Regions from separate parts of the Megalodesulfovibrio gigas DSM 1382 genome, predicted to be linked through region 1. Evidence: predicted binding sites of a transcription regulator. Region 1 holds the regulator's gene; each other region holds the start of a gene.

Region 1 (5,294 bases):
CATCCGGAATTCCAGTCCGGTCCCATGCGGCCGCATCCGCTGTTCCGGGAATTCATCAAGGCCGCCAAGGCTGCCCAGGCCGCCAAGACCGCGGCAACGGGCAAGGCATGAGGCCCGTTCTCCACGGCAATCCCGCCATCCGCCGCGCCCGAGCCCTGGGCGCGGCGAGGCATGTGCGGCTGCTGGTGCTGGATGTGGACGGCGTGCTGACCGACGGCCGGCTGCTGTACGAGGAGGCTGGTCCCGTGGGCAAGGCTTTCCACGCCCAGGACGGCCTGGGCATGAAGGCCGCCCAGGCCCAGGGGCTGCATATCGCCGTCATCAGCGGGCTGGATTCTCCGGTGGTGGCCCGGCGGGTGCACGAGCTGGGGGTGGAGGAATACTATCCCGGCCATCGCCACAAGGTGGAAGCCCTGCAACTGGCCCTGGACCGCTACGGGCTGGACTGGCCGCAGGCGGCCTACCTGGGAGACGACTGGGTAGACCTGGCCGTGATGCAGCGCGTGGGCCTGCCCATGGCTGTGGCCGACGCCCAGCCGGAATGTCTGCGCCAGGCGCTGTGGATTGGCCGGCGACCCGGCGGCCGCGGCGCAGCACGGGAAGCCATCCGGTTTATCCTCCAGGCCCAGGGCCGGCTGGACAAGGCCGTGGCAAGCTTTATTCATAAGGAGCGATAACCTCCCTGCCGGCCCGCGCATCCTCGCGCTTCCCCCTTGACATGTCTGGATATGTTCCGCCATCCCACCATCTATTGCAAGGGTCGTGCTTCTGTGGCATTACTTAAACCGTCCAAGACGTTAGGATGCAGGTTGCAGCCGCTGTCTTGTCAATCTTGTGATTCTTTGCTCATGGAGCGCAGCTGAAACATGGCCCTGGAACTCAGACAATCCCTCAAGCTGAGCCAGCAACTGGTGATGACCCCCCAGTTGCAGCAAGCCATCAAGCTGTTGCAGCTTTCCAGAATAGAGCTGCTGGAGACCGTCCAGCAGGAGCTGTTGGAAAATCCGTTTCTGGAAGAATCAGCCCAGGAAGCCACGCCGGAGCAGGCCTGTCAGGATGCCGCCCCCGTGGGCCAGGAGCGTGACGCCGTCACCGAACGGGACATGCTCAAGAGTGCGGATTGGGAAGATTACATCGGCGACTTCGCCTCCACCACGCGCCAGATGAACCCGCGCGAAACGGAAATTCCCGAGGACGGCCTCTCGTTTGAGGCTCGTCTCACCTCCAGCCACAGCCTGGAAGGGCACCTGGAATGGCAGTTGCGGCTCTCCTGCGCCACGCCGCGGGAGCTGGAGATAGGGGATGCCATTATCGGCAATCTCGGGTCCTCCGGCTATCTTCAGGCCACCGCCGAGGAGCTGGCCGCCATGACCAGCGCCACCGTGGACGAGGTGGAGGCCGTGCTGTACAAGGTGCAGCGCCTGGACCCTGTGGGCGTGGCAGCCCGCACGCCGCAGGAATGCCTGTTGCTGCAGCTGGAATTGTACAAAATGGATACGGACCCCATCCTCGTGGGGCTGGTCCGGGAGCATCTGGAAGATCTGGAAAAAAAGCGCTACAAGCCTCTTGCGCGCAAATTCAAGATTTCCCTGGAAGAATTGCGAGAGTACCTGGAGGTTATCCAGGGGCTGGATCCCATGCCCGGCGCGAGCTTCGGATCGGGCGAGCCCAGCTACGTCAGCCCGGATGTCTTTGTCTACAAGCTCGGCGACGAGTGGGTGGTGCTGCTCAACGAGGAAGGCCTGCCCCGGTTGGAGCTGTCCACAGCCTATGGGGAGCTGCCCTCCAGAAGCGAAAAGGAACGTGATTACCTGCAGGAAAAAATGCGTTCCGCCCAGTGGCTGATGAAAAGTCTCTACCAGCGTCAGCGTACGCTCTTCAAGGTGGCGGAGAGCGTGGTCAAATACCAGCGGGAGTTCTTTGAACACGGTGTTACGCAGCTTAAACCGTTGATTCTCAAGGATATTGCTGAAGATATCGGCATGCATGAATCCACGGTCTCCCGCATTACCACCAGCAAATACATGGCCACCCCCCACGGCACCTTTGAGTTGAAATTTTTCTTCAACAGCGCTCTGGAACTGGACGATGGCACCCAGGTGGGTTCGGAGAGCGTCAAGGCCCTCATCAAGCGGCACATCAGTGCCGAGGATGTCAAGGCGCCCCTTTCCGACGAGCGCATTGCAGAAATCCTCAAAGAGACGTTGCATGTAAACATCGCCCGCCGTACAGTGGCCAAGTACCGTATGGCCCTGGACATCCCTTCCTCGTCCAAGCGACGGGAAATGTTCTGATCCTAAACCCCGCCCGACGCTTATAGCGGCGCGGCGGCGCACCGACCGGGAGCGCCTATGCAAATTACCTTTACGTTCAAGAACTTTGAGCCGTCCGAGCACCTCAAGCAGTATGCGCATCGTCGCTTTGAGAAGCTCACCAAATACCTTGAGCGCACCGACGCCACTGCGGAGCTGCAAGTCGCCCTGAGCGTGGAAAAACAGCGTCACATGGCCGAAGTGAAGCTCGTGGGCGATGGCCTGCACCTCTCCGCCTCCGAGTCCAGCGAAGACATGTACCAGACCGTGGACCTCATCCTGGACAAGCTCGACGCCCAGATGCGCAAGCACCGCGAAAAGAGCAAGGACAAGCGCAAGGGTGGGGACGTTTCTGCCAGCGGCCGCACCGTGCGCACGGAAGTGTTCCAGTTCAGCGCCACGCCCTCCGGCGGTCGCGAGCGCAGCATTGTGGACTCGGACCACTTTGAGCCCAAGCCCATGAGCATCGACGAAGCTGCCGAACAGCTGGAAAATGCCCAGGAACAGTTCCTCGTGTTCCAGGATTCGGATACCAGCCGCGTGAATGTGCTCTACCGGCGCAGAAACGGCGACTTCGGCCTCATTGATCCTGGCCTGTAGGGAGATTAGAGCAGCGGTATGAAACTGGAGGAATACCTCGACCCGCGGCTGGTGCTGCCCGACCTGCACGCAACCGCCAAGCCGGCTGTGTTGCAGGAGCTCATCACCCCGGTGGCAGATGTGCTGCCCGGATTCGACGTCAAAAAAGCCCTGCAGGTGCTGCTGGAGCGCGAATATCTGGGCACCACCGGCATTGGCGACGGCATTGCCATTCCGCACGGCAAGCTGGCGGAACTGGACAAGATTGTGTTGGTGGTGGGCCGCAGTAAGGATGGCGTGGACTTCGAGGCCCTGGATCTCAAACGCTGCACCATCTTCTTTCTGGTCCTTGCACCGGAGCAGGTGGCCGGCATGCATTTGCGCATTCTGGCTCACATCTCCCGCCTGCTCAAGGATGAAGCCTTCCGGCGCGATTTTCTGAGCACGCCGGATAAGGAGAGTCTGTGGAAACTGCTTGCGAGAACATAGCGTCGTCCGCCACGTTCCCCCTGGTCATTGTCTGTGGCCTGTCGGGAGCTGGCAAATCCACCGCCCTGGGCGTGTTTGAAGATCTGCGGTTTTTTACCGTGGACGGCATCCCGCCCAGCCTGGCGCCCAAGCTGGCCGGACTCTTCATCGGCGAAACCCGCCGGCAGTTCCGCGGCCTGGCCCTGGGCGTGGATGTGCGCAATGTTGAGAGCAAGGAAAGCATCGCCAATGCCTGGATGGCGGTGATGGAAGAAATGAAGGGCCTGGGGGCCAGCCCCCAGGTCCTCTTTCTGGAAGCCCGCACCCCGGTGCTCATGCGGCGCTACGCCGCCACCCGGCGGCCGCACCCCGTGCTGCAACTGCTCTGCACCGGGGAAGAAACCTGCGGCATGGGCCTGGAACAGGCCATCGAAACAGAAGTCGAAGCCCTGCAGCCCCTGCGTACCCTGGCCGACCTGGTGGTGGACACCTCCGACCATTCCGTGCACGATCTGCGGCGCGTCATCAAGGACAAGTGGGGCGCGCTGGACCAGAACGGCAAGGCCCTGACCATCCACCTCATCACCTTTGGCTTCAAATACGGCCCGCCCTCGGAGGCCGACTTGATGTTCGACCTGCGCTTCCTCCCCAACCCGTATTTTGTGGAGGAATTGCGCCCGTTGACAGGAAAGGACCCCGCCATCGTGGACTATGTGCTCGCCACGGATCCCGGGAAAACCTTCCTCCACCGGCTCAAGGAATTTGTGCTGTACCTGATGCCGCTCTATGACGCGGAAGGCCGGTACCGCATTGCCATTGCCATCGGGTGCACCGGTGGCCGGCATCGTTCCGTGGCGGTCACGGAAGCCCTGTACGCCACGCTCAAGGCTGCCGGCTATCCGGTTTCTATTGAGCACCGGCACATCGCGCTGGGCTAACCAACATCAGGGGAACGCATGACTCAGGACTCCCAAGCCCAGCCCCGCACCGGCGTGGTGGTGGTGACCCATGCCGACTACGGCGCGCACCTGCTGCATGCGGCGGAATTCATCCTCGGCCCGCAAACCGGCTGCGCCGCCTTGTGCGTGGACAACACCCAGAGCGTGGACGCCATTGTGGAGCGCCTCAAGGAAGCCGTGGTTCGCTGCAACGAAGGTCCCGGCGTGCTGCTGGTGACGGATATGTTCGGCGGCACTCCCACCAACCTGAGCCTCTCCCTCCTGGGGCAGGAACCACCCCTGTGCGACCTGGAAGTGGTGACCGGCGTGAACCTGCCCATGCTCCTCAAGGCCCTTGGCGCACGGCATCTGGGGCCGGAGCAACTGGCCGTGGAAGCCAAAAAGGCAGGCGGGCAGGGCATTGTCGTGGCGGGCGAACTCTTGCGCAGCCGCGTCAAAGGAAGTTAAAAAGGGAGCCGCCATGTTCTGGGTGCGTGTGGACAACCGCCTGGTGCATGGCCAGGTGATCGAAACATGGTTGCCGCATACCGATTGCGAAGTGCTGGTGGTGTGCAACGATGCCGTGGCCGGCGATGTGCTGCAGCAGGAAATCATGACCCTGGCCATCCCCCACGCCATCGAAACCTTGTTCGTCACGGTGGCCGATCTGCCCGCCACCATGACCCGTCTGGCCCGCAATTACGAGGTGACCAATACCCTGGTCCTGTTCAACTCCTGCATGGATGCCCGCGCCGCCGTGGAGCACGGCTTCCGCTGCAGGATTGTGAACATCGGCAACCTGCATTATGCTCCGGGCAAGCGTCAGCTGTTGGCCCATGTGGCTGTTTCCGAAGAAGAGTCCGGCTGCCTGGCCTGGCTGGCAGGGCACGGCGTGGAGTTGGATTTCCGTTGCCTGCCCACGGAGCCCGTCACCCTCAAGCCCATCTGGTGAACGCGCCATGGATCTTGCCCTCATGCCCCTGCCTCTGGCCGCGTT
Region 2 (5,294 bases), 1.8 Mb from region 1:
CCTAGTGCTCCTTGATCTGTTCCTGGATGCGCATGCCGAAGTGGCGGCCGGGCGCGTCGGCGTTCACCAACACGTCATCGCCCACCTTGAGGGTCACCACGCTCACGGGCTGACCGCCGGGATGCACCAGACGGATGGTCTCCGCGTTCTGCAGGAAGATGGCTCCCTTCTGCCCTGTGGCCTTGATTTCGGCGTCGATGCGCAGCATGGGCCGCACTTCCACCTTGGCCCGGCCCACGGTGGCCACGGTGGTGGCGCCGTCGTGTCCCACAATGAGCACTTCGCGGCCGGAGGTCACTTCTTCCAGGTAGCAGGTTTTGTCCCCGGGCATGAGGGCATAGGCGTGCACGGCGCCGGCGTTGATGCGGAAGGGCCGGGCGGCCACATAGGGGTTGGACTCGGTTTCAGCATTCACCAGAAAGGTGAAGGCCGAGGAGTTGCCCACCAGCATGCCCTGGCCGGACTTGAAGACGCTCATGGTATCCACACACACGCGATGCCCCAGCCCGGCCGAGGCGATGGCCGTGATGGTGGCCGTGGCCAGCTCGATGCGGCCCTGGGAGAGCTTGATTTCCTGCACGATGGTCTTGAGCTCCGGCGCAGCCTCGGGGTTCACCACCAGAAAGTCCACGCCGCGTTCCAGAATGCCGGCAGCCAGACGTGCCTGATCCAGATTGTCCACCTCCACGCCCAGGCCGGTGCTCTGGGCCAGGATGTTTTCCACGGGGATGATCTCCCAGCCCTTGGTCAGGATCACCTTGTCCCCGGCCATCAGACAGGTGACGGCCTGTTCCTCGTCCGCCTTGGCCGTGAGACAGATGGCCGTGAAATCCGCAGGGGTGAGCGCTTCCACGCGGCTCAGCGCCTTGACGTCCTCCACGTGCTCGGGATCCACAATCACGCCATCCACGCCGGATTCCAGCGCCAGGGTGACCAGGGACTTCTCGTACGGCAGTGCCTTGAAGTACACGGTTTTCATGAACAGTCCTTATTGGGGTCTGGGGATCATGGCCAGGGCTTCATCCACGGTGGCGTCATCATGCACCACGGCATGCAGGGCAGACACCAGTTCCCGGATGGCGCGATGCTGGAAGATGTTGCGGCCCACGGAAAGCCCCGCGCCGCCCGCCTGCACGCTGTCGTACGCCATCTGGATGAAGGCGCGCTCGGAGTCCAGCTTGGGACCGCCGGCAATGACCACAGGAATGCAGCAGCCTTCCACCACCTTGACGAAGGAGTCGGGGTCGCCGGTGTAAGGCACCTTGACGATATCCGCGCCCAGCTCCATGCCCACCCGGGCGCAGTGGGCCACTATGTGGGGATCGAAGGAATTTTTGATTTTGGGGCCGCGGCCGTAGACCATGGCCAGGAAGGGCACGCCCCAGTCTGCGGCTTTTTCCGCAGCCTCGCCGGCTTCCTTGAGCATGTGGCGCTCCAGCTCGTCGCCCAGGTTGATGTGCACGGACACGGCGTCCGCCCCGTGCTTGAGGGCTTCTTCCACGCTGGTCACCAGGGTCTTGGCGTTGGGGGTGGGGGAGAGATCCGTGGAGGCAGACAAATGGATGATGAGCCCGATATCCTGCCCGCGGGTGCGATGCCCGCACCGCACCAGGCCTTTGTGCATGAGCACGGCGCTGGCGCCGCCCTCGGCAATCTGGTTCACGGTCTCCTTCATGTCGATGAGCCCTTCCACAGGCCCGATGGAGATGCCGTGATCCACGGGGACGATGATGGTGCGGTTGGTGTTCCTGTTGACGAAGCGTTCAAGCCGGACGGATTTGCCGATGCGCATGGTCGTGTCCTCGCAATGTGCAAAATTGGTAATCAGCCCTCGGCTCCCACGAGCTCAAGCGCCTGGTCCACGTCCCAGTCTTCATGGACGATGCCGTGCAGGGCCTGGCACAGGCGCACGGGATCGGCATGCTGGAAGATGTTTCTGCCCACGGAAAGGCCTGCGCCGCCGGCCTGCACGCTGTCGTGCACCATCTGGAGCAGATCCCGGGTGGACTCCATCTTCTCCCCACCGGCAATGACCACCGGCACGCAGCAGGCTTCCACCACCTTGTTGAAGGAGGCGACGTCGCCCGTGTACACCACCTTGATGATGTCTGCGCCAAGCTCCTGGGCCACGCGGGCGCAATGGGCCACCACGTCGGCATCATAGGGGTTTTTGATGCCCTTGCCACGGGCGTACATCATGGCCAGCACGGGCATGCCCCAGCCGGCGGCGTCCGAGCAGATGCGGCCCAGGTCTTCGAGCATCTTGGGTTCGGATTCGTCACCCAGATTCACATGCACAGACACGGCGTCCGCGCCCAGGCGGATGGCGTCCTCCACCGTGCCCACCAGGGTCTTGGCGTTGGGAAAGGGACACAGGGAGGTGGAGGCGGAAAGATGGACGATGAGGCCGATGTCGCGCCCGTAGCCGCGGTGGGTGCAGCGGGGCAGACCCTTGTGCATGAGCACGGCGTTGGCACCGCCGTCTGCCACTTTATTGACCGTACCCTTGAAGTCCACAAGCCCGTAAATGGGGCCCACGGAAACGCCGTGGTCCAGGGGCACCACAATGGTACGGCCGGTGTTCCGGTTGAAGATACGTTCCAGACGGACGCTTTTTCCGAGCAACATGGATCGCCTCCTGCAGCGTTTGGGTCGCTGGTGCAGACGCATGGTGCGCCTGCTGCGTTCGCCAGGGCCAAAAAAAACGGGCCGCTGGCGTGTCGCCCGCGGCCCGTGTGGTGGTGGTGCGCTGGTTATCTGGTTAAGGCTGCACCCCCCCTGCCGGACCCCGGGCCCTGGTAAACCAGAAATAAAACCAAAAGTACTGAGGGGTCTGACAGGTGTGCATGTGGGGCGAATATCCCAGGGCAGGGCGCAATGTCAAGCGGGAGCCGCAGTGGGTCGGGAAAAAATCCCGGGATGGCGTGTCACGTAGCCTTGATTGTCAATTGCGGTGTGCTGCTGCTCGCGCCGGCCGGTGGTGTTTGACATTTTTGTGTATCTGGAGCAAGACGTCCAGCGTGGATGGATGTTCATATTTGTCAGGTGCGGCGCAAAAAAGTTTTCCAAATTGTTAAATTTGGACCAGTCGCACAGGGGGAATGGCAGCGGCATTTTTCTTACTTACTGAAATTGCGTGGTTTTTTAGTTTGGCGAAGTTTTTGCTTTAGCAGGGCTGGAAATCAGGTTTTCACTGGCTGCGTTGCAAATGAATCACCCTGCTGCCCCGGGCCGCATGCGATGTCCACCCCGGTTCGCTTCAACAGGGAATGATTCAACCCATTTTAAAGGAGGCACGATCATGAGTTTCTGGACTTCATTCCGCATGCGGCGGCCCGGGATGCTCCGGGCAGGCTTGCTGGGCGCAACCGCCCTGGTGGCACTGTTGCCGGCCCTGGCTCTGGCGCAGGACGCTCCCGCAGAAGAGGCCCCGGCCATGCTGCTGCAGAAGCACGGGGACATCATCTGGACGCTGATTGCGGCCATGCTGGTCATGTTCATGCAGGCAGGGTTTGCCCTGGTGGAAACGGGCTTCACCCGCGCCAAGAACGCCAACAACATCATCCTGAAGAACGTCATGGACTTCGCCCTGGGCGCGCCGCTGTTCTTCTTCATCGGGTTTGCCCTGATGTTCGGCACCAACGCGGGCGGCGGCTTCATGGGCCTTTCCGGCTTTGCCTTGTCCGGGGTGGACGGCTCTGCGCTGGAGGGGCAGTGGACTCTGACGTTCTGGTTCTTCCAGTGCGTGTTCTGCGCCACGGCGGCCACCATTGTTTCCGGGGCCATCGCCGAGCGCACGAATTTCAAGGCGTATTTGATGATGACCATGTTTGTCTCCGCCATCATCTACCCCATTTCCGGCCACTGGGCCTGGGGTAGCTTCTGGCTGGGCGAGGAATCCATGGGCTGGCTGCAGGCGCTGGAAGTGCCCTTTGTGGACTTCGCCGGTTCGTCCGTGGTGCACTCCTGCGGCGGCTGGATTGCCCTGGCCGGGGCCATGCTGCTTGGGCCCCGCATCGGCAAATACACCAAGGACGGTCAGGCCCGCGCCATTCCCGGCCACAACATCCCGCTGGCTGCCCTGGGCGTGTTCATTCTGTGGTTCGGCTGGTTCGGCTTCAACCCCGGCTCCACCACCGCGGCCAACGGCACCGTGGGCTACATTGCCATGAATACCAACCTGGCCGCCTGCCTTGGTGTGGTGGGCTCCCTCATCACGGCATGGCTGCGTTTCGGCAAGCCAGATCCGTCCATGACCCTCAACGGCGCCTTGGCAGGCCTGGTGGCCATCACCGCCGGCTGCAACGACGTGGCTCCCATTGGTGCCTGCCTCATCGGCTTCATGGCTGGCATTCTTGTGGTGCTCTCCGTGGAATTCATCGACAAGGTGCTCAAGATTGACGATCCCGTGGGCGCGGTCTCCGTGCATGGCGTGTGCGGCTTCTTCGGCACGGTGATGGTGGGCTTCTTTGCGGCTCCCGGCTTTGGCGGCGACGTGGAAGGCTTGCTGTACGGCGGCGGCACCGGCCTGCTGCTGTCGCAGTTGCTGGGCGCATGCTCCATTGCAGTGTGGGCTTTCGGCGGCGGCTTTGTGGTCTTCAAGCTGGCGGACCTTATCTTCGGCATCCGCGTCAGCCCTGAGGAAGAACTCAAGGGCCTGGACATCACCGAACACGGCAGCGAAGCGTACAGCGGCTTCCAGATCTTCACCGTGGAATAACGATCCAGCGATCAGCCAGATCAGGAGGACGCGCACATGAAACTCGTCATCGCATACGTTCGGCCCGAGAGCCTCACTGCCGTCAAGCAGGCGCTCTTTTCCAAGAACATCTACTCCATGTCCGTCACCAACATCCTTGGTGCGGGTCGGCAGAGGGGCTTCACCGAAATGTACCGCGGCGTGCAGATCGAAGTGAACCTGCTCAAAAAGGTGCGCATCGAACTCGGCGTGGCCGATGAGAAGGTGGATGCAGTCATCGAGGCCATCACCTTGGCGGCACGCACGGGCAAGGAAGGCGACGGCATCATCTTCGTCCAGGATCTCGGCCGCGCCATCCGCGTCCGCACTGGCGAAGAAGGGTTGTAGGTCGTCCACAACGCAGGCCTGCAGACCATCCTGCACCAGCACAGACACGCCAGTCCTTCCGGGGGCTGGCGTGTTGCATTTGGCGATGTTTACAAGTTTGTAAAAGGCGGCACGGTGTTCATCAGCCAGTCACGGCCGGCGCAGTGGTGCGCTGACCGTGGCTGCGCTTGCGGCACAGCCGGCTCCAGACGAAGTGCTCCGGATCCTC
Region 3 (5,294 bases), 760 kb from region 1:
GAACCCCTTTCTATAGAAAGGGGTTCCCCCAGAAGCTCTTTTCAAGAGCACCCTGTTTTAGCGTTTCAGGTTGATGGCCGTCTGCAGCAGGCTGTCTGTGGTGGTAATGATTTTGGAGTTGGCCTGGAATCCCCGCTGGGTGGTGATCATGGTCACGAATTCCGAGGCCAGATCCACGTTGGAGAGTTCCAGGGTGCTGCCGGACACCGAGCCGAACATGCCTTCCCCTGCAAAGCCTTCAACAATTTCCCCAGTGGTGTTGTTGGCCGAGTACAGGTTGCCGCCTTCGTGGGTCAGGCCGTATTCGTTGGTGAAGTCGTAGAGCCGCAGGCGGTAGAGGTCCGCGGTTTCGCCGTTGGAATAATCGCCCACCAGGGTGCCGTCCGCGGCGAAGGAAACCCGGGTGAGGGAGCCTTCGGGGTAGCCGTCCTGGTCCTGAAAGGAATTGTAGGACGTGCCGGAATAGGCGGTGGAGCTGCTGGCGCTGCGGGTGGCGTCAAAGGAAGAAAGCACGGAGCCGCTTGCGGCGTCCGCCAGCGTGGAATCGCCGGTCCAGGTGCCCGTGGTGCTGGAAAGGCCGAAGTTGAGGGATGTGGTCATGGTGGCGCCATTGGAGAACGTGGCGGTCATGGACGGTGCGGCATCCGTGCTCAGGGTCGCCAGGCTCCAGGTGCTCAGATCCGTGGGGTCGCCGGCGCCGGAATAGGTGTATGCCGTCTGGCTCGTCAGCACGCCGTCGCTGCTGAAGGTGAGGGTGCCGGACATGAGCATGCCTGCGGCGCTGGTGCCGGCCAGGGCGGAACCATCCTCCGCGCCGGGGACGGCGGCAATGTAGCCATAGATGGTGTCGCCGGTCTGTTCGTCCTGACCCACCTTGGAGTAATACACCGACAACGTGTGCTTTTCGCCGGAGGAGTCATAGACGGTGACGGTATCCGCGTACGAATACTCATCGGCGGAAAGCGGCTCGGTTGCCGAGGTGCCATCGTAATTGGCCAGCATGGAGGCCAGGGTGGGGGCGCTGGTGTCGCCCATCACCGAGCGGTCAAGGTTGGAGGCCAGGGTGACGGCGGCGGTGCTTTTGGCGGCCAGGGTGGGCACCTCGTTGGCGTCGGTCCACAACCGTACATCGGTGGTCACATCGGACAGGGTGCCGTCCGTATTGTAGGCCACGCCGCGCACGGCATAGCCGTTGGTGTCCACCAGGAATCCGTCCTTGTCGAAGACGAAATTGCCGGCGCGGGTGTAGTAGGTGCTGTCGTCCTCCATGTTGCGCACGGCAAAAAAGCCCTTGCCGGAGATGGCCACATCCGTTTCGGAGGAGGTGGTCTGGAAGGACCCCTGGGTGTACATGGTCACCACGTCCTGCACACTGGAGCCGTGTCCCGTCTGCGCCATGCCCACGGTGGTGCTGGTGGCGGCGGACGCAACGCTGCTGCTCATCAAGTCCTCGTATCGAATCTGGGAATTCTTGTACGCCGTGGTGTTCACGTTGGCGATGTTGTTCCCGGTGACCTGCATGCCTGCGGAATGGGTCTTCATTCCGGTGGCGCCGATATACAGTGCGCTCATCATGGTGAAAGCTCCTTGCGCGGCCGCTCGCCGCCTCCCAATGCCGGGGGCGGGAAGATATTGCCGACATGAGGCACAAAGCAGGGATCGTGCCGGCGTGCGGGCCTGCAAGGCTTGCCGGGCGCACATTGCCAGCCCGACAAGACTGTCGTATGTTCTCAAAAGACTGCAACAAGGAGCGCCGCCATGCAATGGAGAACCATGCACACTGCGACAGCGCGGACAATTTCCGCCATGCTGACGTCAACCGCAGCCCTTGCCATGCTGCTGGCCATGGCAACTGCCGCAACCGCAGACAGCAAGAAGGTGGAAGAGTACAAGAGCCCCTTTGTGCGCATCACACCGGAATCCCTCAAGCCGAAGCCGTATGACCCCAGCTGGCAGAAACGCCAGGAAGAACGACTCAAGCAGGGCATGGCGCCCAACGTATCGCGTCCGAAATAACGCGGCGCATCAGAACACATTCCCACAAAAGGCACGACGATGCATCGGGTCCAGTGGCTTTTTTGCGGTGTCGTGGTCGCCCTTGGCATGGTGTGCGGTGCTGCTGCCGTCATGGCGGACAGCAATCTGACCAGCGGGCAGGCAATTTTCATGAACCAGCCCCCGGACGTGCTGCCCGAGGTCCAGGCGCAGCAGGTGCTGGTGTCGGTGCCGTATCACGGGTTCGACGGCGCGGTGCATCAGGGGCAGGTGGTCATCCACAAGGCCCTGGCCGAGGATGTCGCCGCGGCGTTTGCCGTGATGTTCACGCACCGGTTCCCGCTGGATTCGGTGCTGCCCATCGCCCATCCCACCATCCTGGCCAAGGGGCCGTATGGGCTGTCTTCGGAGACGAACAACACCTCAGGCTATGTCTGGCGGCCGGTGGTGGGTGCGCAACAGCTGTCCATGCATGCCCTGGGCCTGGCTGTGGACATCAATCCGCACCTGAATCCATACATCAAGGGCAAGCTGATCCTGCCTCCGGGGGCCACGTATGCCCCGGCCGCTCCGGGGACGCTGACGCCGGAGTCGCCCGTGGTGCAGGCCTTCAAGCGCCTGGGCTGGACCTGGGGCGGGGACTGGAACAAGGCGGAAAAGGTGGATTACATGCACTTCCAGAAAATCCCGCCGGGCTGGGAGGACTGGGTGCGACAGCATCGGGACTAGGATAGGGGGCGTGGGGTTGCAACGTTTGACATCGTTGTGTTTTCTGCATTTTAAATTGGTATTGACATATTTATTTGACTTAATTATAAAATTTTTGGAACTGTTTCAGCCATTGCGATAATTTCTTGCGGTCCTGCGATTCGTGCGCCCGGCGGAGGGGTTATGCGGCATGCGGTGGGAGTGTGTTGGCGCGTTGTCATGTTTCTGGTCGGGGTGGTGTGGTGTGTGCCGGCGGGCACAGCCCTGGCCCAGGCGCTCCCCACCGTTATGGGCCACTGGCCCGAGGGGGTGACGGTCACGAGGCCGTCCGGGGTGGCCGTGGCCCAGAACGGTACGGTCTATTATTGTAATGATCTGAACGAGGTGGTGGCCTTTTCTCCCGGTGGGGTGGAGGAAGCCCGCTGGGGCGGCCAGGGCAGCGGCGACGGGCAGTTCAGCCATCCGCGCAGCATCGTCGTGGCCCCGGATGGCTCGGTGTATGTGGCGGACGCGGCCAATAACCGTATCCAGAAGTTTTCCTCGGCCGGGGTGTTCCAGATCAAGTGGGGCAGCGAAGGCAGCGACGATGGGCAATTCTGCTACCCGTCCGACATCGCCATGGGGCCGGACGGGTCGGTGTATGTGGCGGACACTAACAACTATCGCATCCAGAAGTTTTCCGCGGCCGGGGTGTTTCAGGCCAAATGGGGCAGCAGCGGCAACGACGACGGGCAGTTCATGGGCCCCGAGGGCATCGCCGTGGCTCCCGACGGCACGGTGTACGTGGCGGATACAATGGGTGACCGCATCCAGCGGTTTTCCGCAACCGGGGAATTCCAGGTCACGTGGGGCAGCTTCGGCAGCGACGACGGGCAGTTCAACTTTCCGCCGGGCATCGCGGTTGGTGCGGACGGCTCGGTCTACGTGGCGGATTATGGGAATGATCGCATTCAGCAGTTTTCCGCGGCCGGAGAGTTTCAGCGCCAATGGGGCAGCCAAGGCGGCGACGACGGACAGTTTTCTCTTCCCACAAGGATCGCTGTGGCCTCTGACGGCTCGGTGTACTTGGCGGACAATTGGAACAATCGCATTCAGCAGTTTTCCGCGGCCGGGGTGTTTCAGCATAAATGGGGTAGCCAAGGCGGCGACGACGGGCAGTTTTTTTCCCCCGAAAGTATCACTGTGGCTTCGGATAGCTCAGTGTACGTGGCGGACACAGGCAATGACCGCATTCAGAAGTTTTCGGCAACCGGGGAATTTCAGGTCACATGGGGTAGCTACGGTCACGGCAATGGACAGTTGGACTCCCCGCGCGGCATCGCCGTGGCTCCAGACGGCTCAGTGTATGTGACGGACATGAGGAATTACCGTATCCAGAAGTTTTCCTCGGCCGGGGTCTTCCAGACGACGTGGGGCAGTAGCGGCAGCGGCGACGGGCGGTTCAGCGGCCTCAGGGGCATTGCCGTGGCGGCGGACGGTTCGATTTATGTGGCGGAGGCTGGCAACCATCGCATTCAGCAGTTCAGTGCTGCAGGTACGTACCTGCGCCAGTGGGGCAGCGAGGGCAGCGGCGACGGGCAGTTCATAGAACCACACGGCATCGCCGTGGCGCCTGACGGGTCGGTCTATGTGGCGGATACTGGAAACCATCGCATCCAGCAGTTCAGTGCTGCAGGTACGTACCTGCAGCAGTGGGGCAGCGAGGGCAGCGGCGACGGGCAGTTCAGCCATCCGCGCAGCATCGTCGTGGCCCCGGATGGTTCGGTGTACGTGGCGGACACGAACAACCACCGCATTCAGCAATTCAGCGCTGTCGGTACGTACCTGCAACAGTGGGGCAGCTACGGCAGCGGCAGCGGGCAGTTCAATAGTCCCCGAGGCATCGCCGTGGCGTCTGGCGGGTTGGCGTACGTAACAGATACGGGAAATCACCGCGTGGTGGTGTTTCCAGTGGAGATTGAGGCCTTCACTGGAGGCTTCCTGCCGGCCATGCATCTATTGCTGCAGTAGCGGCGGGCAGATGGGGAGCGGCCATGCCGCTGCAGGGGGGCGGCGCGTGATGCGCTGCTGCGCGCTTGCGACAGGCAGCAATTGCGCGTAGCATTGCAAAAGCTGGTGCGATTCATCTACCCGGTGGAGGGCGTATGCGGCATGCGTTGGGAGTCCTTTGGCGCGTTGTCGTGTTCCTTTTCAGCATGGTGTGGTGTCTGGCGACGGGGGCTGCCCTGGCCCAGACGCCCCCAACGTTCATTGCCCACTGGCCCGCTGGACTGACGGTGACGAATCCGAACGGGGTGGCCGTGGCCCAGAACGGCACCCTCTATTATTGCAATGGGCTGCACGAGGTGGCGGCCTTTTCCCCTGGCGGGGAGGAGGAAGCCCGATGGGGCGGCCAGGGCAACGGCGACGGGCAGTTCTACGCTCCGCAAAGCATCGTCGTGGCCCCTGATGGCTCGGTGTACGTGGCGGACATGTACAATCACCGCATCCAGAAGTTTTCCGCGGCCGGGGTGTTCCAGGCCAAATGGGGCAGCCACGGCAGCGGCGACGGGCAATTCCTCTCGCCACGCGGCATCGCCGTGGCGTCTGAT
Region 4 (5,294 bases), 610 kb from region 1:
GCCTTCGGGGTCCACGCTGTAGTCTTTGTTGGGTTCGCCTTCGCAGGCGGCCAGCACGTACTTGCCGTCCGGGGTGAAGGCCACCATGTCCGGCAGCGCGCCCACGTCGAAGCGCTTGCGCACCGTGCCGTCCAGATTCATGAGGATGATCTTGCCGGAATCCTGTTTGGGATCGGCCTCCACAGCCACGGCCACCAGCCCGTTCTTCACGGCCACGCTGTTGATGCCGCCGCCATGCTCCTTGAGGGAGATGCTGGACTTCTTCACCGGAGCGGCGGGGTTGCTCAGGTCCACCACTTCCACGGCCGTCTCGCCGGCATTGACCACGAACAGCAATTTGGACTGGGGATCAAAGCTGCAGATTTCCGCAGCGCCTTCCCCGCCCAGTTTGAGGCCACCGATCTTTTCCAGATGCAGCGAGGCGGCGCCGGCCGGGGCTGCCGCAAACACCAAGGCCAAACCCAGGGCCAGACGACGAACGAAGGGACGCATGCGCGGACTCCTTGTCTATGATGATATGCATGGACTGAAGCGACAGTCATGCCATGAACAAGGTGCCGCGCCGTGACGATCAGGCGACGTTTGTGCGGCGGGAATGCGCTAAAGCAAGGCATCTTTGAAGGGAGTTCTCGGGGGAAAACCTTTCTAAAGAAAGGTTCTTCCCCCGAACCCCCTTTCCAAAGATTTTTTTGGGTATAATTACAAAGAACTGTCAATTTTCTGGAAGGGGAGCGAGAGAGAGGGGAGAACCTTTTGCAAAAAGGTTTCCCCTCTCGCAACGTACGGCTCCAGACCCTACAGGGCCTGGACCACGCCGGACAGGGACTCGCAGCTCATGCCGAAGGCCTCGGCCACACCGCTGCAGGTAAGCTGGCCCTGCCAGGTGTTCAGGCCACGGGCCAGGGGGGCATCGTCCCTCAGGGCCTTGCAGCCCTTGTTGGCCAGGGACAGGGCATACGGCAGGGTCTGGTTCACCAGGGCAAAGGTGGAGGTGCGGGGCACTGCGCCGGGCATGTTGGCCACGCCGTAATGGACCACGCCATCCACAACATAGGTGGGATCGGCGTGGGTGGTGGCCTTGATGGTCTCCACGCAGCCGCCCTGGTCCACGGCCACATCCACAATGACCGAGCCGGGCTTCATGCACGGCAGCATCTCCCGCGTGACCAGCCGCGGCGCCTTGGCCCCGGGGATGAGCACCGCGCCGATCACCAGATCCGCCTTGCACAGGGCAGCACGGATGTTCGCCTCATGCGACATGAGCGTCACCACGCGGCTGTGGAAGATGTCGTCCAGATACTGCAGCCGGCTGTGGTTCACGTCCAGCACGGTCACGCGGGCGCCCATGCCCACGGCAATCTTGGTGGCGTTCACCCCCACCACCCCGCCGCCGAGGATGACCACTTCCGCCGGCTCCACGCCCGGCACGCCGCCCAGCAGCATGCCGCGGCCGCCGTGGGGCTTTTCCAGGCACTGCGCCCCCACCTGCGGGGCCATGCGGCCGGCCACTTCGCTCATGGGCACCAGCAGGGGCAGCGCGCCATTGTCCAGCTGCACGGTCTCGTAGGCCACGCCGGTGGTCTTGCTTTCCAGCAGGGCTTCGGTCAGCGGCTTGTCCGCGGCCAGATGCAGGTATGTGAAAAGAAGGAGCCCATCGCGCAGGTACTTGTATTCCTGCTGGATGGGCTCTTTGACCTTGATGACCATTTCTGCGGCCCAGGCGTCATCCGCCGAGACCAACCGCGCTCCGGCGGCGGCGTACTCCTCGTCGCGCAGGCCGCTGCCAACACCGGCGCCTCGCTCCACCAACACTGTATGGCCATTGCGCACAAACGCGCCCACCGCGCCGGGCGTCATGGCCACGCGGTTTTCCATGGTTTTGATTTCCTTGGGAATACCAACGATCATGCAGTGTGCCTCCTGGGCAGATCTATCAATAGTGCGGATCAAACAACCAGTTCCACCTCATGACCCATCCTTGCCCGGCTGTAAAGAGCCAGAGATCAAGAGAATGCACACAGCCGCCACAAGGATGCCGCCCGCCAGCAGCCAGCCCCACAGCCCGGCCGGCGTGGGGGAAATGCGGACCAGCGTCCAGCCCAGGGCGGCATGCGACACCCCCAGGACCTCAACGGGGCCCGGATCGCCGGGAAGGTCTTCCAGCCGCGCCGGTCCTTCCACAAGCGCGGTCAGCAGCAGCCGGGACTGCGCTTCCGGACTGCCCAGCATGTTGGCGGCCGTGACCGCCCGGACCAGCCGGTTGGAGGCCGGCAACTGCGTGACCGGCGCGCCCAGCAATCGCCCGCGCTGATCCAGCAGACAAAAGACTGCCTCCCGCGCCGCGTCGGTCTGCGCCAGGAGAGTCAGCAAGGCCTGGGCTTCCTGCGTGCGCAGTTCGCGCTCGCGCCGGGCCGCGTCCTCCATGTCCAGAAACATGGCCAGGGTCCAGTTGAATTCCGGCAGATGCACCGCCATGCCCAGATGCGGCGTCATGCGGGCGGCGCCCCGGGCCTTCCAGTCGAACGCCGCCGAGGCGCGCCCCCACTGCCGGGCTTCCTCTCGCAACACGCGCAGCAGGGAGCGGCCGCGACGGTCGCGATAGGGGGACAGATCCAGCCCTCGCAAGGCGAGTTCGGGATAGGTCAGCGCGATGATGCGCGCATCGTACACAAAGCACAGCACGCCCGGTTCCAGGAACACATCGTCCAGCAGGGCCAGGGCCAGCGTGCCGGCATGCTCCCAGGTTTCCCGTGGGGGCAGGCGCTGCCGGCGGGCATCCTGCATGGCGAAGTCGGCCAGACGGCGGGCCATGGCGGCAGTCTGCTCCAGACGCTGCAGGCGCTCGCGCACGAGCAGCCGACGCTCGCCCAGCAGCCGGGCATAGGTCTGCTGCAATTGTCGGGTGACCAGCAGGGCCATGTCCCGGGCGGACGGCGCATCGGGTCGGGCTGCGCGGGGGATCCACGCCGATGCCAGCAGAACCAGCAACAACGCCGCCGCCAGGCACAGGCCTATGCCCGCCAGCACCCGGCGACGGGTGCCACCCTCCCGAGCAAAAACGCGAGCACAAGCGCGGGCAAGGACACGAACCGGTGATGATGGAAACGGCATGCAGATTCCCGGGTGAGATGTACGACCGTCGCCTCCCTCCTATCATGCACTGACCTGCGGTGACAATTCCGCCATGCGCCACATTGCACACCCGGCGCAACATTCTGCACAACCTGTGCCGCACTGCATGGGGTGATTGTTTGCAACATGGTGTAAAAACGAGAAAACAACACTGGCACGACACCTGCTATAGCCGTAGTGTCCATGCAGGACACACCACAACACAAGGAGTAGCACCATGAACCGTTTGTACAGTCTGAGCCTTGCAGCCCTGCTTTGCTGCACCGTGTTGGTCGCATCCAGTGTGGCCCAGCCCTTCGGCATGGGCAGGCCCGGCGAAGGATCGGAAGAAGGACCCGGCCGAGGGCCGGGCGGGCTTGGCATGAACGCCCCTCACGAACGATTCCGGGGCTGCAGCCCCCTGGAGCGCCTGGAACAATTCCTGCCCCCCGAAGTCCGCGAGAGCGCAAAGACCCTGCTCATGGAACATCGCAAGGCCATCTACCCCCTGCAGGAACGCGCCAAGGGCAAGAAACACGAACTCAACGCCCTCATCGCCACGCCCAACACCAGCGACGACACCATCAACAAGCTGGTGGACGAAATCAACGGCCTGCACGCGCAAATCTTCAAGGCAAACGTGGCCATGCGTAAGGAGTTCTTCAAGGTCACCGGCGTGCCCCTGCCGGAAAAGCCCGGCCGCGGCCCCCGATAGGGCGAGTTATCTTTGCAAGAAGTCCCCGGGGGAACACCTTTCTGAAGAAAGGTTCTTCCCCCACCCTTCCCTGCCAGAACCGTTGCCAGCTCCGCGCCGCGCAGGGGCTGGCACTTTTCTGCTTCCGGTGATACGCGCCTATACATGTTTGAAGCCATTCTGCTCAGTTGCATTGCGGGGTTCGGATCCTTCACGCAAGGATTGGCCGGTGTGGGGGTGGTGCTGGTGGCCCTGCCCCTCATGGCCCTGATTCTGGACGTCAAGACCGTCATTGTCCTGGTGAACCTTCTGGCCCTGAGCATCAACATTGTGCTCGGTGTGCATCTGTTCAAGCACATGCGGGCGCGGCACCTGATCCCGCTGCTTGTCGGTGCGGTGCCGGGCATTCCGGCGGGAGTGCTGGTGCTCAAGGCTGTCTCCCCCGAGGTGCTGCAAATCCTCCTGGGACTGGTGCTGCTGGGCTATGCGGGGTACGCGTTGTCCGGTCTGCTCAGCCAGCGGGAGACAAGAATGGCCTGGGCCTATGTGGCCGGCTTTCTGGGAGGATGCCTTGGCGGGGCCATCACGGCGTCCGGCCCGCCCATCATCATTTACACGGCGCTGCAGCCCTGGACCAAAGACAGGATCAAGGCGACCATGATCGGCTTTTTTCTCATCACCACCATTGCCATCACCGCCATGCATGCGGCCACGGGCATGATCACCCCGGCGGTGCTGTCCGGCTACTGCAGTGCCCTTCCGGGCCTGGCCCTGGGCCTGTGGGGCGGCATGCGCTGCTACGGACGCATCAGCGACACGGTGTATCGCCGCATCATCACGTACCTGTTGCTGATTCTTGGGATCATTCTGCTGGTGAAGGGACTTTGGCACACGCTGGCGTAGTGTGCTGCCACACGCAGCGCCCCTGTTGCATCAGAGGCTCTCAGGAGCCTGCGCTACGCCATCAGTCCAACAGGGCCGACGGCCGTGCTGATTTACAAAAAAACTGGTCGCCGGTAACAATGAACCCAGCGGCACAGAGGCAGCCAAGCAATCCGGACCAGGTATCGCCCCAGCTCCAGTGCTTCTTGCTCCAAAGATCCAAGGCTTCCTTGACCAAGGTCACGACGACCCCGGAGGCGAACAACGGCCACCAATATACGCCCAGCAACGTCAAGATGAAACCCCAGAAAAAATGCACCTGCAAATCCAGGCGAAAGACTGACATCGTCTTGGTTCCGAGCTTCCTGTATGACTCCAGTAGCGTCATTGTGTGTCCTTTATTTCATTGTTGGGGCATTCCATTTTTCGAAAAGAGCTCTCGGCAGAACACCTTTCTAAAGAACGGTTCTGCCCCCGAACCCTCTCTCGCAACGTCCTTTTCCAAAATCAACCTGCTCTAATAGATCCCTTCCACCCCGGCTGACGCCAGATCCCATGTGCTGTCATACACATGCAAGCGGGAGACGGGCCGGCCCTGGGCGTCCAC

Evidence for each region. The regulator sigma-54, encoded in region 1, starts transcription at its own class of promoters, with help from an activator protein. The targets are predictions, from matches to a motif close to CTGGCACGGNNNNTGCTT.
Region 2: a site for sigma-54 is predicted at 3,150-3,167, ahead of DGI_RS02815 (ammonium transporter). Genes of this name have one in related genera too.
Region 3: a site for sigma-54 is predicted at 1,651-1,668, ahead of DGI_RS07640 (flagellar hook protein FlgE). Genes of this name have one in related genera too.
Region 4: a site for sigma-54 is predicted at 3,284-3,301, ahead of DGI_RS08355 (periplasmic heavy metal sensor). Genes of this name have one in related genera too.

The regions. Positions count from the first base shown of each region.
Region 1 is NC_022444.1:2,512,756-2,518,049, reverse strand. Features, by position in the region: gene DGI_RS11135 (CTP synthase) at 1-111, shown strand, start outside; gene DGI_RS11130 (KdsC family phosphatase) at 108-677, shown strand; gene rpoN (RNA polymerase factor sigma-54) at 867-2,294, shown strand; gene hpf (ribosome hibernation-promoting factor, HPF/YfiA family) at 2,352-2,912, shown strand; gene DGI_RS11115 (PTS sugar transporter subunit IIA) at 2,931-3,380, shown strand; gene rapZ (RNase adapter RapZ) at 3,356-4,297, shown strand; gene DGI_RS11105 (PTS sugar transporter subunit IIA) at 4,316-4,765, shown strand; gene DGI_RS11100 (PTS sugar transporter subunit IIB) at 4,779-5,249, shown strand.
Region 2 is NC_022444.1:646,749-652,042, reverse strand. Features, by position in the region: gene DGI_RS02830 (3-dehydroquinate synthase II family protein) at 2-979, opposite strand; gene DGI_RS02825 (2-amino-3,7-dideoxy-D-threo-hept-6-ulosonate synthase) at 989-1,792, opposite strand; gene DGI_RS02820 (2-amino-3,7-dideoxy-D-threo-hept-6-ulosonate synthase) at 1,825-2,628, opposite strand; gene DGI_RS02815 (ammonium transporter) at 3,302-4,720, shown strand; gene DGI_RS02810 (P-II family nitrogen regulator) at 4,757-5,086, shown strand; gene DGI_RS02805 (DHH family phosphoesterase) at 5,208-5,294, opposite strand, start outside.
Region 3 is NC_022444.1:1,748,292-1,753,585, forward strand. Features, by position in the region: gene DGI_RS07640 (flagellar hook protein FlgE) at 58-1,575, opposite strand; gene DGI_RS07645 (hypothetical protein) at 1,759-2,016, shown strand; gene DGI_RS07650 (M15 family metallopeptidase) at 2,128-2,724, shown strand; gene DGI_RS07655 (SMP-30/gluconolactonase/LRE family protein) at 2,923-4,713, shown strand; gene DGI_RS07660 (SMP-30/gluconolactonase/LRE family protein) at 4,884-5,294, shown strand, end outside.
Region 4 is NC_022444.1:1,907,241-1,912,534, reverse strand. Features, by position in the region: gene DGI_RS08370 (choice-of-anchor I family protein) at 1-492, opposite strand, end outside; gene ald (alanine dehydrogenase) at 796-1,908, opposite strand; gene DGI_RS08360 (cache domain-containing protein) at 1,966-3,027, opposite strand; gene DGI_RS08355 (periplasmic heavy metal sensor) at 3,350-3,826, shown strand; gene DGI_RS08350 (sulfite exporter TauE/SafE family protein) at 3,971-4,708, shown strand; gene DGI_RS08345 (hypothetical protein) at 4,770-5,075, opposite strand; gene DGI_RS08340 (rhodanese-like domain-containing protein) at 5,205-5,294, opposite strand, start outside.